2 regions of the Pectobacterium artocarpous genome follow, and region 2 is predicted to be linked to the other one. Evidence: predicted binding sites of a transcription regulator. Region 2 holds the regulator's gene; the other holds the start of a gene.
What was found. Region 2 encodes LexA, which represses DNA repair genes until DNA is damaged. Its sites were predicted from a motif close to TNCTGTATGTACATACAGNA; they were not measured.
Positions count from the first base shown of each region.

Region 1: the regulator LexA is predicted to act here: its motif matches at 1,990-2,009, upstream of umuD (translesion error-prone DNA polymerase V autoproteolytic subunit).

Region 1 is NZ_JBJXVK010000001.1:161,309-168,656, forward strand. It holds gene ACKQAD_RS00695 (acyltransferase family protein) at 1-467, opposite strand, end outside; partial or broken gene ACKQAD_RS00700 (MarR family winged helix-turn-helix transcriptional regulator) at 594-1,195, shown strand; gene ACKQAD_RS00705 (OsmC family protein) at 1,188-1,664, shown strand; partial or broken gene ACKQAD_RS00710 (helix-turn-helix domain-containing protein) at 1,737-1,847, shown strand; gene umuD (translesion error-prone DNA polymerase V autoproteolytic subunit) at 2,023-2,442, shown strand; gene umuC (translesion error-prone DNA polymerase V subunit UmuC) at 2,442-3,707, shown strand; gene cho (excinuclease Cho) at 3,704-4,549, shown strand; gene ACKQAD_RS00730 (GlsB/YeaQ/YmgE family stress response membrane protein) at 4,685-4,933, shown strand; gene ACKQAD_RS00735 (ABC transporter ATP-binding protein) at 5,033-6,127, opposite strand; gene pdxR (MocR-like pyridoxine biosynthesis transcription factor PdxR) at 6,322-7,348, opposite strand, start outside.
Region 2 is NZ_JBJXVK010000016.1:16,138-23,485, forward strand. It holds gene ubiC (chorismate lyase) at 1-85, shown strand, start outside; gene ubiA (4-hydroxybenzoate octaprenyltransferase) at 98-961, shown strand; gene plsB (glycerol-3-phosphate 1-O-acyltransferase PlsB) at 1,093-3,561, opposite strand; gene ACKQAD_RS11690 (diacylglycerol kinase) at 3,689-4,054, shown strand; gene lexA (transcriptional repressor LexA) at 4,165-4,773, shown strand; gene ACKQAD_RS11700 (CsbD family protein) at 5,251-5,460, shown strand; gene zur (zinc uptake transcriptional repressor Zur) at 5,562-6,071, opposite strand; gene ACKQAD_RS11710 (pirin family protein) at 6,178-6,876, opposite strand; gene ACKQAD_RS11715 (LysR family transcriptional regulator) at 6,990-7,348, shown strand, end outside.

The DNA.
Region 1 (7,348 bases), on a different contig from region 2:
ATCAGCACCTGCAATAACCCGTTGAACGCCAACTGTGCATTTGTCATGTAATGGCGCAGCGATTCGGGGTCGGCGGCGGGATCGTTGGTGTCATAAATGACAAAACGCGCACTGGCGACTTGCCCTTCCGGTGGCACGGCCAGCCACTGCATGAGCGTAACGACGGCAATCGAAGCCAGCAGGGCAATAATATGAATGGGATAAAGATTAAAGAAGCGTTTGGCCCAGAACTGACGAGCCGGTTCACGCAGACGCCCGTCCTTAATGTAGACATGCGCGAGTAAAAAACCAGACAGAACAAAGAATGTGCTGGTGGCGAAGAATCCCATGCTGGTGAGCTCGTTCAGGAAAGGAATGCGCTCACGCTGGGGATAAACGTGGACCGTGTGATAAATCATCACATAGCAGCCGAGCAAAAATCGTAACCACTCCAGGCCGATAAATCGCTCTTTACTGACCTTCTTCATGTTGTTCCTCAACGTTAAACTCGGTGTAAAAGCCGAAAAATGCGATTACAAACTAGTTTAGACGAGAGCAACGTCACATTAATTAGGATAATGGCTATAAATGCCGGTTCCGTTTAGAAATCGTTTATATTTTGCGGGAATTCGGTCGCATTTCCACCCACTGTTTTTCATCAACGACTTTTTCTGGATGCCAGCCCGATGGGACCGATTGGACGCCTCAGACGCTGTGCCGTGCTCATGGATCAGCGTCTGGAATCCTGTTTTGCCAAATTCGAACTGAGCTATTAGCAGTTTGATATGCTGGCTACTAGGAGTTTGATATGCTGGCTACGCTGCGGTGTGCGGGTGCACCACACTGTCTGAGTCCGACCGAACTTTTCTCCACGCTGATGGTGACGTCAGGCACGATGACTCATCGACTCAAGCGCCTTGAAACGCGCGAATTTATCGAACGCGTGCAGAACGAGCAGGATGCGCGTAGTACGCTGGTGCAACTCACCGGCACGGGACTTGACCTGATTAATCGCGCCGTTGAGGCACACATTGAGAACGAGCGTCAGGTGTTATCCGTGCTGCCTGCCGAGGTTCTGGCTGCGCTTGATGTTAATCTCGCTGCGCTATTGTGCGGGCTGGAGAGTCATACTGGGCGTACTGTGCCTAAAGAGACGAAGTCATTCGCCGAACGAAACCTAATTGTGTCATTACAAAAGGAACTGAACGATGTCTGAATACCGTGCGTCAATCTGCTGGCAGCGTGATGGGCAAGATTTTATTGATAACCGCTACAGCCGGCTGCATCAGTGGCAGTTTGACGGGGGGATTACGCTGAGAGCCTCATCGTCGCCTCATGTCGTACCGCTGCCTTTTTCGCGGGAAGACGCGGTCGACCCTGAAGAAGCGCTAGTGGCCTCGCTGTCGAGCTGTCATATGCTGTGGTTTTTATCGATTGCGGCCAAAAAACGCTTCTGCGTCGATGATTATCAGGACCATGCGGTAGGAACGATGGGCGTGAACGCTGCGGGAAAAACGGCGATGCTGGACGTCACCCTGCGTCCGCAGGTGATATTTAGCGGTGAAAAACAGCCGACCGCCAAGCAATATGCCCAGTTGCACGAACTGGCGCATGATGCCTGTTACATCGCCCATTCGGTGAATTTCCCGGTGAACTGCGAACCGACATTAGGGATGAACCGCTGAGCTGAATGGGGTAAACGCGCAGTGGTCGTTGTAAGGGCTGCCGTAGAGGTCACAAACCAGCCCGTAACCGTAATCTTTTACCTGAGAAACTGCGGCCTGCTGGAAGTCAAAAAATCAATGGAAACCATCGGACAGCACCTCAGCGTATCGCGTGCGTCGGTGTATTTGTATGCGAAGGAGTAAGAAAATGATGTCTTTACACTACAGCCTTTGGTGCGTTAACTCGCTGACGTAACAGAACGTTTCTTTATTAACTCAGATTCAGGGATGGCTATTTAGCGATGTCGGCGAATCTTGTGCGTTGCATTGTCGGCGCTTGTCTTTATACTGTATAAAAAAACAGTAATCTGGTCGAGCAATGAAACGATACCTTCCGGAGCACAGCCCCAATAAGCAGGCGTTAGATCTTTATGCGAATACCGTGCCTGCGGGGTTCCCCAGTCCTGCTAATGATTATGTTGAACAGCGTATCGACCTGAATACGCTATGCGTTCGCCATCCTTCAGCGACCTATTTTGTTCGCGTCTCTGGTCAATCGATGGTTGAGGGCGGTATTCACGATGGCGATCTGGTGGTGGTCGATAGCGCATTGCAGGCGCGTCATGGCGATATCATTATCGCTGCGCTGGACGGCGAATTCACCATCAAACAGCTACAGTTGACGCCTACCCGGGCCCTGCTTCCTATGAATGTTGCCTATATTCCGATTTTGATTAACGACAGCGACAGCCTCGAGATTTTTGGCGTTGTGACTTACGTTATACATGCGACACGCTGATGTACGTATTGGTAGATGTGAATACGTTTTACGCCAGCTGTGAAAAAATTTTTCGCCCTGATCTGGCAGGCAAACCGGTCATTGTGCTAAGCAACAACGATGGCTGTGTGATTTCTCGCTCCGATGAAGTAAAACAGATTGGGATAAAAATGGGGGTGCCGCTGTTTCAAATTCGTGCGTTAATTCAACAACACAATATTGCTGTGTTTTCCTCCAATTATGCGCTTTACGCTGATATGTCGGCGCGCGTAATGAGTATTCTGGAAGAGATGGCACCAGCGGTGGAAATATACAGTATCGATGAGGCGTTTTTGAACGTGCCCGGTGTGGCGCACTGTACATCACTTGAGGCTTTTGGACAGCAGATTAGAGCACGGGTAAAACAAGAAGCGCATTTGAGCGTCGGTGTCGGTATTGCGCCGACCAAGACCTTGTCTAAACTGGCTAACCATGCGGCAAAAACCTGGCGTAAAACGAATGGCGTGGTGGACTTGTCCAGCCCGGTACGTCAGGAGAAACTGCTGGCGATTACGCCCGTCGCTGATGTTTGGGGCATTGGGCGACGGCTGGCGCGCAGGATGGAATCAATGGGCATTGAGAATGCGTTGACGCTGGCACGCTGCGATCTAGCCTATATCCGCAGAAACTTCAGCGTAGCGATAGAACGAACGGTTCGGGAACTCCGCGGTCAGCCTTGTTTGGACATAGAGGAACTGGCTCCCGCCAAACAGCAGATACTCTGTTCCCGCTCATTTAGCTCGCGTATTACCGAATATGTTCACCTGCGTCAGGCGGTGTGTCGTTATGCTGAGCGCGCCGCAGAGAAATTACGCCATGAGAACCAGTACTGTTGCCAGATTTCCGTCTTTATCCGCACCAGTCCCCATGTTGCACTGGGGGAATATTATGGCGATCAGGCGACCCGCGTGATCCACATCCCGACCAACGATACACGCGACATTATCGCACTCTCGGTAGATGCGCTGGACCGTATCTGGAAACCTGGCTATCGCTATTGCAAAGCCGGCGTGGTGTTATCCGATTTCTACCTGCAAGGCGTAGCGCAATTGGATATGTTTGATGCGCGTAAACCGTATGCGAACAGCGCTAGTTTGATGGACGCCATAGATCGTATCAATCATTCGGGTAAAGGGAAAATCTGGTTCGCAGGACAGGGGATTAACCCCGGTTGGTCAATGAAACGAGAGTGGCTTTCGCCCGCTTATACTACGCGAGCTGAAGAGGTAAAGGTCGTTAAATCATGATATTGCCTGAAAAAATGCCGGATATTTATGAATATCCAGAGCATCTGCGTACCGAGCTGGCCGGGTTGCCTGCTGCGCCCGGCGTTTACCTTTTCCACGGCGACAGCGAAACATTACCGCTGTACATTGGGAAGAGTATCAACATTCGTTCACGCGTATTATCCCACATGCGTACGCGTAAAGAAGCAAGGTTGCTGAGACAGACTCGGCGCATTACGTGTATCGAAACGGCAGGGGAAATTGGGGCGCTGCTACTAGAAGCGCAACTGATTAAGCAGCAGGTGCCGCTTTTTAACAAACGGCTGCGGCGTTCGCGTCAACTGTGCGCGCTCCATTTTGATGGAAAACGTGTTGACGTGGTCTATGCTAAACAGCTCGATTTCTCCAGAACGCCTGACCTTTACGGTTTGTTTAGCCACCGTCTCGCAGCGGTAAACGCGTTGAAGACCTTGGCTGATGAAGAAAAGTTATGCCTGGGAGTATTGGGTATTGAACATCTGCCCGCAGGCAGAGCGTGTTTTCGCCATGCGTTGAAAAAATGCGCAGGAGCCTGCTGTGGTAAAGAATCTGTCGCGGCACATCACGCAAGGCTGACAAACCGACTCAATGCCATGAAACTGAACTGTTGGGCGTATCCAGGGAAGATTGCCATTAAAGAAGCGCGTCAGGGGAAGACGGATTATCACATCATTCACAACTGGTTTTATTTGGGAACCGTGGCGAGGTTATCAGAGGTTGCTGCTTTAAAGCAGGTCACGGCAAATTTTGATAGCGACGGCTATAAAATTTTATGTAAACCGATCGTGAGTGGCTGCGTGGATATTATTGTGCTGGATGAATGAGATAAATACACATCGTCAGATTTTTATTGGCAGTCTGCCGATCGTTTATGAAATCCTTGTCTATAATTGGATTCGCGTCTTATCTGTCAAGGATTGGCGTTTATACGGGTATGATGAAATAAAAGCGAGGTGGTTATGGGAATTCTATCCTGGATTATTTTTGGCTTGATTGCGGGGATTCTGGCTAAGTGGATTATGCCCGGTAAAGACGGTGGCGGCTTTATCCTGACGGTGTTGCTCGGGATTGTCGGTGCAGTCGTGGGTGGCTATATCAGCGTTTTCTTTGGGTTCGGCCGGGTCGATGGCTTTAACTTTGGCAGTTTTGTGGTGGCGATTGTTGGCGCGATTGTCGTGCTGTGGGTCTACCGCAAGATTCGAGACTAGTACTATATCCGTTGCCCCTGTTCAGGGGCAACGTGCTTTCTTTCCTTATTCCTGTCTGATTAACTTCCCACATTCGCTGATACGGTCAGTGCGCCACGATTAATGCGTGACGATGCTATCCAGCGCGCGCAGGTGTTCCGGCTGCCACGATAGGTTGACTTCGGTGCCGGCTTTCCAGTGCGGCTGAATATCGCTGGCAGGGAGTTTCACCATAAACTGTGGCTGACCCGCTACTTCCGTCATCATCCTGACGTGATCGCCCAGATAGATGAACTGCTGAATACGTGCGGTGACCTGCTGCATGCCGTCATCGATGTGGGTCGCGTTGACGTGAATACGTTCCGGACGGATGCAGAGCGTAATTTGTCGGCCCGGCGAACTGGGGCGGACTTTCAGCGCGCGCAGCGAGGTACCGTCATCCAGCGTTGCCCGATAGAATGCCCCTTCGGCCTCGGCGCGCGTGGCGAGCAGCGTATTGTTTTCACCGATAAACTGCGCCACAAACGCGTTTTCCGGTTTTTCGTAGATGTCGCTGGGGCTGTCCATCTGCTGAATCACGCCATCGTTAAACACGGCGACGCGGTTGGACATGGTCATGGCTTCGCTCTGGTCATGGGTGACGTACACCACAGTTAATTCCAGCGACTGATGCAGCTCTTTGATTTCCAACTGCATATGTTCGCGTAGTTGCTTATCCAACGCGCCCAGCGGTTCATCCATCAGCACCAGCTTTGGCTCGAAAACCAGTGCGCGAGCCAGCGCCACACGCTGCTGCTGGCCGCCGGACATCTGTGCAGGGTAGCGATCGGCCAGACTGGTTAGCTTCACGCGATCCAGTACCCGATCCACTTTCTCTTTTATATCGGCACGATTCAGACGACGAATGGACAGCGGAAACGCCAAATTCTCCGCCACGGTCATGTGTGGGAACAAGGCATAGTTCTGAAATACCATGCCGATGTCGCGCTGATGCGGCGGAAGATGGTGCAGCGGCGCGTCGCGCAGCAGAATTTCTCCCTGTGTCGGGGTTTCAAACCCGGCGAGCATCATCAAACTGGTGGTTTTTCCCGAGCCGGATGGCCCAAGCAGGGTCAGGAATTCACCTTCACGGATATCCAGATTCAGGTTCTTGACGATCAGGCGGTCGCCGTCATAAGTCTTCTGAACATTCCTGAAGCTGACATAATTTCTCATTTTTTCATTCTCCGGCAGTCACTATTATTCATAAGAATGCATAAACCATGCCGGACGCTTCACGAGTAGAAAATGGCGCGCGGTAATGCGCTAAAACGCGATCGTACATCACCACGGACGCCCCGTCATGGGGCATGCTGGTATCGGATGGCACCGTGACGGTGCGAATTGATCAGGATAAATAAAGTGGGCTGTCAGGCCTCGGAATCGCGTGAATTTAACGTCTGATTTAGTGTTTGAATACAGGCCACGATCGCGGAAAAAGCCTGCATCATTTGCTCCTCTTCCACGCTGGCGTAACCCAGTAATAAACCGCGCTGCGGTGTCGGTTGCAGGTAGTAGCTGGAAAGCGGTTTAACCATCACACCACGGCGTAAAATCGCGGCGCTCAGCACGACATCATCGATGTGGGAAGGCAGACTGAGCAGCATATGCAGCCCGGCGTTGCTGTTGTCCCCGACGTAATTCGCCCCCAGATGTTGCTCAATCAACGACGTTAATAGCGCGCGGCGCCTGGCATACAGCAGGCGCATGCGGCGGATATGCGCAGCGTAGTGGCCTTCGCGGATAAACTGCGCGAGCGTCGCCTGTGTTAGCCAGTGTCCGCCGCGATAGAGTTCGGAATGTGCCGTCTTCAGCGACTGCGCCAGTAGCGGCGGCAGCACCATGTAGCTGACACGCAGGCCGGGGTAGAGCGTCTTGCTGAATGTGCCGATGTAGATTACCGGCGACTGCGCCTGTAGCCCTTGCAGCGCGGGGATTGGGCTACCGGAAAAGCGAAACTCGCTGTCGTAATCATCCTCCACCACCCAGCAGCCGTGCTCCTGCGCCAGTGCCAACAGCCGTTGACGCCGGGCCAGACTCATCACTGCACCCAGTGGGTATTGGTGTGACGGTGTCACGCAAATCAGGCGTGGCGCGGCATCGGGTGATAGCGTCTCTGGGGGGGCCAGTCCCTGTTCATCGACATCGATAGGAGCGACGCGCAACCCGTTAATCGTCAGAACATTGCGAATCCCCCAGTAGCAGGGATCTTCAATCCACGCCAAATCGCCGGGGTTACACAGCATTTTAGCTAGCAGATCCATCGCCTGATGGGTGCCTTCGGTAATCAGAATCTGCTCCGGCGTGCATTCAACGGAGCGGGCGACACGCAGATAATCCACTAGGGCGAGTTGCAGTTCAGGGCAGCCACCAATTGGCGAATAGGACAACTGCTCG
Region 2 (7,348 bases):
TCATCCGTTACTGTTGACTGAGCTTTTCTTACCGGAATCACCGGTTTATTACACACCGGGTGATGAAGGTTGGCAGGTAATTTGAGGAGATAAATCCTTGGAAAGAAGTGTTACAGCAGGGAAATGGCTGGCTTATTGTCGCTTGATGCGGATTGATAAACCGATAGGTTCTCTGTTGCTGCTGTGGCCAACGCTATGGGCGCTGTGGCTGGCGGGTGGGGGAGCACCCGCACCGTGGACGCTCTTTGTGTTTGTCGCCGGGGTGTTCTTAATGCGTGCGGCGGGCTGCGTCATCAATGATTATGCCGATCGCCATTTTGATGGTCATGTAAAACGCACGGCTTCTCGTCCATTGCCTAGCGGTGAAGTGAGCGAGCAATCTGCCAAAGTGTTGTTTGTCGTTCTGGTCTTGCTGGCGTTTGGTCTGGTACTGACGCTGAATACGATGACGATCTGGCTGTCCGTGGCAGGGCTGGGGCTGGCATGGGTTTATCCGTTTATGAAACGGGTCAGCCATCTTCCTCAGTTTGTGCTGGGCGCGGCGTTTGGCTGGTCGATTCCGATGGCGTATGCTGCGGTGAGTGAAAGCCTGCCTGCGACCTGCTGGATGATGTTTCTGGCGTATATCTGCTGGACGGGTGCCTACGATACCCAATATGCGATGGTGGATCGCGATGACGACCTGAAGATCGGGGTGAAATCCACCGCGATCCTATTTGGCCGCTTTGACAATCTCATCATCGGATTATTGCAGTTTAGCATGCTGGCGCTGCTGCTGATTTTAGGAAAGATCAGCGGATTGGGAACCCCCTACTACATTTCGCTTCTGGTGGCTGGTGGGATGTTTGTCTATCAGCAAATACTCACAGCCGGTCGCGAGCGCGATGCCTGTTTTAAGGCGTTCCACAATAATAAATATGCGGGAATGGCGATATTTATTGGTGTGCTGTTTGGCCTGTAAGCTGAACATCAGAAGTAAAAAAGCAGCGATTTCTCGCTGCTTTTTTTATGGCTGAATATCTCGATGTGTTTGCAACGCTAAGCACATCTGCGGCTTGATGGCGGCGTATTATCCGCCATTTTCCAGCCTGACTATTCCAGTGTTGTCTCTTCCACTGCCTGACTATCGGCTTCCATTTCAGTAGATGAGCTGGCGCTTTCAATAGTCAAACGCACTTCCGGGTTGATCAGATCGCCGAGAATGTTGTAGATCGCTACGATATCGCCTTGCGCCGCTTCCGCGCTGTCGGTGATATACCCTTCTGTCCGTAAGGTGGCGACCAACGTTGAGAACACGGCTTTATCAAAGAACTCAGGGGCGTTGATACCGTGCAGGACGGACAGGCGTTGCGCCATATTCCGGCTCTCTTTCTCCAGCGTGCCGCGGTTGATTTCTGGATTTGCACACAGTAAAGACAGGGTAATCGCATAGCGTTGCAGCGTTTCACGCACGCCTGCTGACAGCAATTGCAGTGTGCGGATACGTGGCGGGTTGATAGCTAGTTCACCGTCACGGCTGCATAGCAACTGCTGTCGAACCAATTCATTAGCTAATGTTTCGAGCACGCCCGCTAACTGTTCTTTGGAATAGTGCAGGAACAGTTCGGATTGCAGCAGCGGATAGATCAGTGCGATCTGTCGCACGACGTCGGCAAGCGTAATCCGGCGATGATGGATGACGATGCTGGCGATCAGCGACGGTAAGACCAACAGATGCTGGATGTTATTGCGATAGTACGTCATCAGAACGGCCTGCTCGCGCGGCAGGATGATGATATCGCCAATACTGTCCTTCTCGACTTCGAACTTGTTCATGCTCAGCGCATGTTCCAACAGTTCATCCGCTGTCTTTTTGGGAACCGTAATATCCTTGTGGTAAGGAACCTGGCGCAGCAGTTGTAGATAGCAATCCAGCTGTTCTTGCATTTGTTCGCGCGTCAACGAGCGCTGGCGCGATGCCAGCAAGGCCGTCGAACACAGGTTCATCGCGTTTGCTGCCGCAGAATTATTGATGCGTACCATGATATCCATAGAGATATCCTGCACCGTCGGCGTGAGCCAGCTTGGGCGCTGTGCTTCGATGGGATCAATCGCATCACGCCATTGCGGAACATGCTGGTTCAGGTAGGTGGTCAGCGGGAGCGGTTCGCCGAAGTTCACATAACCCTGGCCCAAATTGCGTAGTTTGCGTAAACCACGCACCATCTGCATAAAGCCTTCTTTTTCCTTCACCGCGCCGCGCAGCTCTTTCGCATAGGTGCCGACTTCCATCACATGCTCGTAACCGACATAAATCGGCACCAGCGTGATAGGGCGCGTGCCGCCTCTGAGCATGGCCTGAATGGTCATGGCTAGCGTACCGGTTTTAGGTTCCAACAGACGACCCGTGCGCGAACGTCCACCTTCCATAAAGTATTCCACCGAATAGCCGCGGGCAAACAATTCACCCAGATATTCACGGAAAATCGTGGAATACAGCTTGTTGCCCTTGAAGGTACGACGAATGAAGAAAGCGCCAAGACGACGGAAGATCGGGCCTGCGGGCCAGAAATTAAGATTGATGCCTGCGGCGATGTGCGGCGGCACTAAGCCCTGATGGTACAGGACGTAGGACAACAACAGATAGTCCATATGGCTGCGGTGGCAGGGCACATAGACGATACCGTGACCATCCTGCGCCAACTGGCGAACGCGTTCGGCGTTATGGACGTTGATCCCCTGATAAAGGCGGTTCCACGTCCAGCTTAAAACGCGATCCGACAGACGCACGGCCTCGTAGGAAAAGTCAGCGGCGATTTCTTCCATCAGCGCAATCGCGTTCTGCTGCGCTTTTTCATGGGAAATCTTCTTACTGCGTGCTTCATCGTCTACGGCTTTCTTGATCGCTTTGGAATCCAGCAGCTTATTAAACAGCTCCTGACGTACCGGCAAGCGCGGGCCAACTGCCGCCAAACGTTGGCGGGAGAAGTGCATACGCGCGACACGCGCCAGTTTGTGGGCTATGGTTTTGTCAGTGCCATGCTCGGTCGCCATATAGCGCAGCGACACTGGGCTGGAGAAGCGGACAAAACTGTCACGCCCTAACCACAGGACGGCAAAGAATTTCTCAATGCCGTTTAGCAATCGCAGATGCGGTGTGGCCTGAGAGTGGCCTTCCCGACCTGGAGAGCGCCCAAACATCACGGAAACTGGCACCATCTGCACGTCTAAATCTGGATTGGCGCGATGCAGATCCAAGTAATCGTGGAACAGTTTGACAGATTTCTGTTTGGGAACGTAATAGCGGAAAACGCGCGGCCCGTCATTAATAAAGACATGGCTAGGGAGTTCGACGCCATTGAATTCGAGCGATTGCGAGGGATCGGGCAAGCCCAATGCCAGGCATTTCGCACGTAGCGTCAAGAGATCCGCCTGAGAGTTGTAAGGCAGAACATAGAGTATAGGACGTGAGGGATCTAACCCCAGCTCGGTCACTGGATCTGCGGGAATAACTTTGCTTTTAACCAGCAGTTTCAGCGGAATATTCAATAAGTTATAGTAAATTTTACGCCAGCCTGACATAACAACTTGGAGCCTCTTGTTAGCAATGCGCCGCAAGGATACCAGAAACTGCAGCGGAGATCTGTGGTGATGAGACAACACAGGCGAGTTAAAATGCGAACTATTTTGCATAAATAGCGGAGGATAAATGAATAAAGCAACGGGGATGACCCGGATTATTAAGGCAACCGGTTATTCTCTTAAGGGACTACAGCAGGCGTGGCAGCATGAGGTGGCCTTTCGTCAGGAAACCATATTGACGATTGTCGGCGTGGTTATTGCGTGTTTGCTGCGGGTTACGCTGGTTGAGAAGCTGCTGCTGATCGGGTCTGTGGTATTGATTATGCTATTTGAGCTGGCTAACAGCGCCATTGAAGCCGTTGTTGATCGCATTGGCCCTGAGCACCACGAATTATCTGGTCGGGCGAAAGATATCGGATCGGCGGCTGTTTTTGTTGCCATCTTGTTAGCTGCTGTCGTGTGGGGCAGCATCCTCTGGCAACATTTTGCCTGACGGTACGCATAAATGAATAAAAGTCAGAGGCTTTGTCTATATCTTCATTCCCAATTGTGGCTTACCTGTATATACTCACAGCAAGACTGTATAAACAACCAGGGGGCGGAATGAAAGTATTAACAGCAAGGCAGCAGCAGGTTTATGACCTGATCCGCGATCATATTGCGCAGACCGGAATGCCGCCAACGCGTGCGGAAATTGCTCAACAACTGGGATTTCGCTCTCCCAATGCGGCTGAAGAACATCTAAAAGCGCTGGCGCGTAAAGGCGTGATTGAAATTGTCTCAGGCGCTTCTCGCGGTATTCGTCTGCTGATGGAAGAAGAAGCGGGTATTCCTCTGGTTGGTCGTGTGGCCGCAGGTGAGCCTCTGCTGGCACAGGAACATATTGAATGTCACTATCAGGTTGACCCTGCTATGTTCAAACCCTGCGCAGATTTTTTGCTGCGGGTGAGCGGCATGTCGATGAAAAATATCGGTATATTGGATGGTGATTTGCTGGCCGTACATAAAACGGAAGATGTGCGCAACGGTCAGATTGTCGTGGCACGCATTGAAGATGAAGTGACGGTAAAACGCCTGAAAAAGCAAGGTAATATGGTGCACCTTCTCGCTGAAAATGAAGAGTTTGCCCCGATTGTTGTCGACCTGAGTGAGCAAAGTTTTTCTATAGAAGGCTTAGCGGTTGGCGTCATTCGCAACAGCGACTGGAGCTGACGGTTCACAGAGATGCACTGCTCATCTGTCCAGTTCAGTGCATCGCGTTCTGCGTGTTAATCGCTTCATGTGTTAAGTGCTCCATGTGTTAATCTGCTAGCAGTATACATTTAGTTACATTTCACGTGAGTTTTCTCCAGCTCTTCTTACCGCCTGTTTTTTCACTGCTTTCTACCGCGTATTTCTTTTCTGTGTGCTCATACTAGTTACAGATTCCTTGTTTTTTATTTTAAGTGAAATATTCGGCTATAATTTTTATTAAGGTAAGCATTTTTATCTTAAGTGATCATTTTGTGATTGATCATTAGCCAGCACATTTAGGTTAGCCCGGTAATCAAGGGAGACAGTGGCGAAGAAAACGATGATGATTCACACGATGATGCTGCTTACTGAATTAACCTATTTATCTGACACTGGCGCCTACGTCGGTAGTCACGATTCCTTGATGCGCAATACACCTAAGGTACGGAGATTCTTATGAATAAAGACCAAGCCAGCGGTAACTGGAAACAGTTTAAAGGTAAAGCGAAAGAGCAATGGGGCAAATTAACGGATGACGACCTGACGGTCATCGAAGGTAAACGTGACCAACTGGTGGGGAGAATCCAAGAGCGTTACGGGTACGAAAAAGAAGCGGCAGAGAAAGAAGTGAAACACTGGGAAGAGCACCACAAATATCACTGGTAGCGAACGCGATACTTATCCGCAGAAAGGGACGATAGCCCTCGAGGCTATCGTTTTTTGTATCTAGAAAACCCTTGCCACACGGGAGGTTCCATCAATGAGCGCTAACGTTTTTTAATCGGAACCGTATGGTCGTGATCGCAATGATCCGGCTGATTGCACGCTGCCACTTCCTGACAGCCGCCACACAGCCCGTGAGCTTCCACAACGCTGTGGCGTAGCGTAAATCCCGACTGCTGTGCCAGGCTACGTAATATTTCTTCCACACCTTCGGTTTGACGTTCCGTGACCTGCCCGCAGCGGTCGCAGATGAACAGAGCCGACGTATGGCTGTGGTCTTCGATATGGTGGCACAGCACGTAGCTGTTGTTTGATTCGACTCGATGAATGAAGCCTTGTTCCAGCAGAAAATCCAGCGCGCGATAGACGGTCGGCGGTTTCGCCTGAGGCTCGGAAACGCGCAGCAGATCCAGCAGGTCATAAGCGCTGATAGCACCGGACTGCTGTGCCATAAGGCGTAAGACCTCTAACCGCTGCGGCGTGAGACGCACGGCGCGCTGCTGACAAATCTGTTCAGCCTGGGCAAGAAGTTTGTCCTGTTTGGTTGAATCCATTGTCATATCATCCTGACGCATTGAGGAACAAGACGGATATCTTACCACGACTGAATAAAAACGCCGAACTGGCAGCGTTTTCCTGCGAAAACAACGAACAGGGAGACTACACGACCAGATCGATGAGCAACGCCCGTAACGGTGCTTCTGCTTGTAGCGTCAACGTGGTTTCTTCTTTGATGAAGGCTCCGTCGCCGCAGTGTAAAGCTTCACTGTGCTGGTCGCCTTTTACCACCATTGAACCATGGATCAACTGAAGGTATGCCTGATTCCCCTGTAGCGCGATCGTGCTTTGCTCATTCTGCTGGAGATCAACATGATGGATCCAAACCTGCTGGCGCAGTTGCAGGCTGTTCTGTTCACCTTCTGGCGAAGCAAGCAGAGTATGACTTGATGAATCCAATTCCATACGCTGTAATGGACTGTTCTCACGGCTCTGGCAGGCGTTCAGCCACAATTGCATACGCGTCAGAGCCTTACTGGCGTTGATATTATGTTCGCTATAGCTGACGTTCGACTGAGTCGCGAGCAACAGAACATCGCCAGCTTTGGCCTGAACGTGGCGGCCGTTGCTGTCGCGGTATTCAGCTTCGCCATGAAGAATAATGTTCAGAATATCAACCTGTGGGTAGGTGCGTGGCTGGAATGATGCCCCCGGCGCTAATACTTCCTGATTGAGCACGCGCAGAGAAGCGTAGCCCAGCAATTGTGGGTCAAAATAGTGACCAAAAGAGAAGGTGTAGCGTGCCTGCAACCAGCCATAGTCGGCTTGGCCGCATTGCCCCGCTGCTCTTCGTGTGATCATAATTTTTATCCCCCCAGATAATTATTTATTAAACCGATAGTAATTGTGTAGACGTTGGATTGTTAGCTAGTTAATCTGGTGGGTATATTCAAAATTCCTGAATGAGTACCAAGATGGCGAAAGAACGAGCATTGACGCTGGAAGCCTTGAGGGTGATGGATGCGATCGATCGTCGTGGCAGCTTTGCCGCTGCGGCAGACGAGTTGGGTAGGGTGCCTTCGGCGCTGAGCTATACCATGCAGAAACTGGAAGAAGAGCTAGATGTGGTGTTGTTCGATCGTTCCGGGCATCGTACTAAATTCACGAATGTCGGGCGCATGCTGCTGGAACGCGGACGTATCCTGCTGGAAGCTGCGGATAAGCTCACGACAGATGCTGAAGCACTGGCGCGAGGTTGGGAAACGCACCTGACGATTGTCACTGAAGCGCTTATTCCGACTCAGCGGCTTTTTCCATTAATCGATAAGCTGGC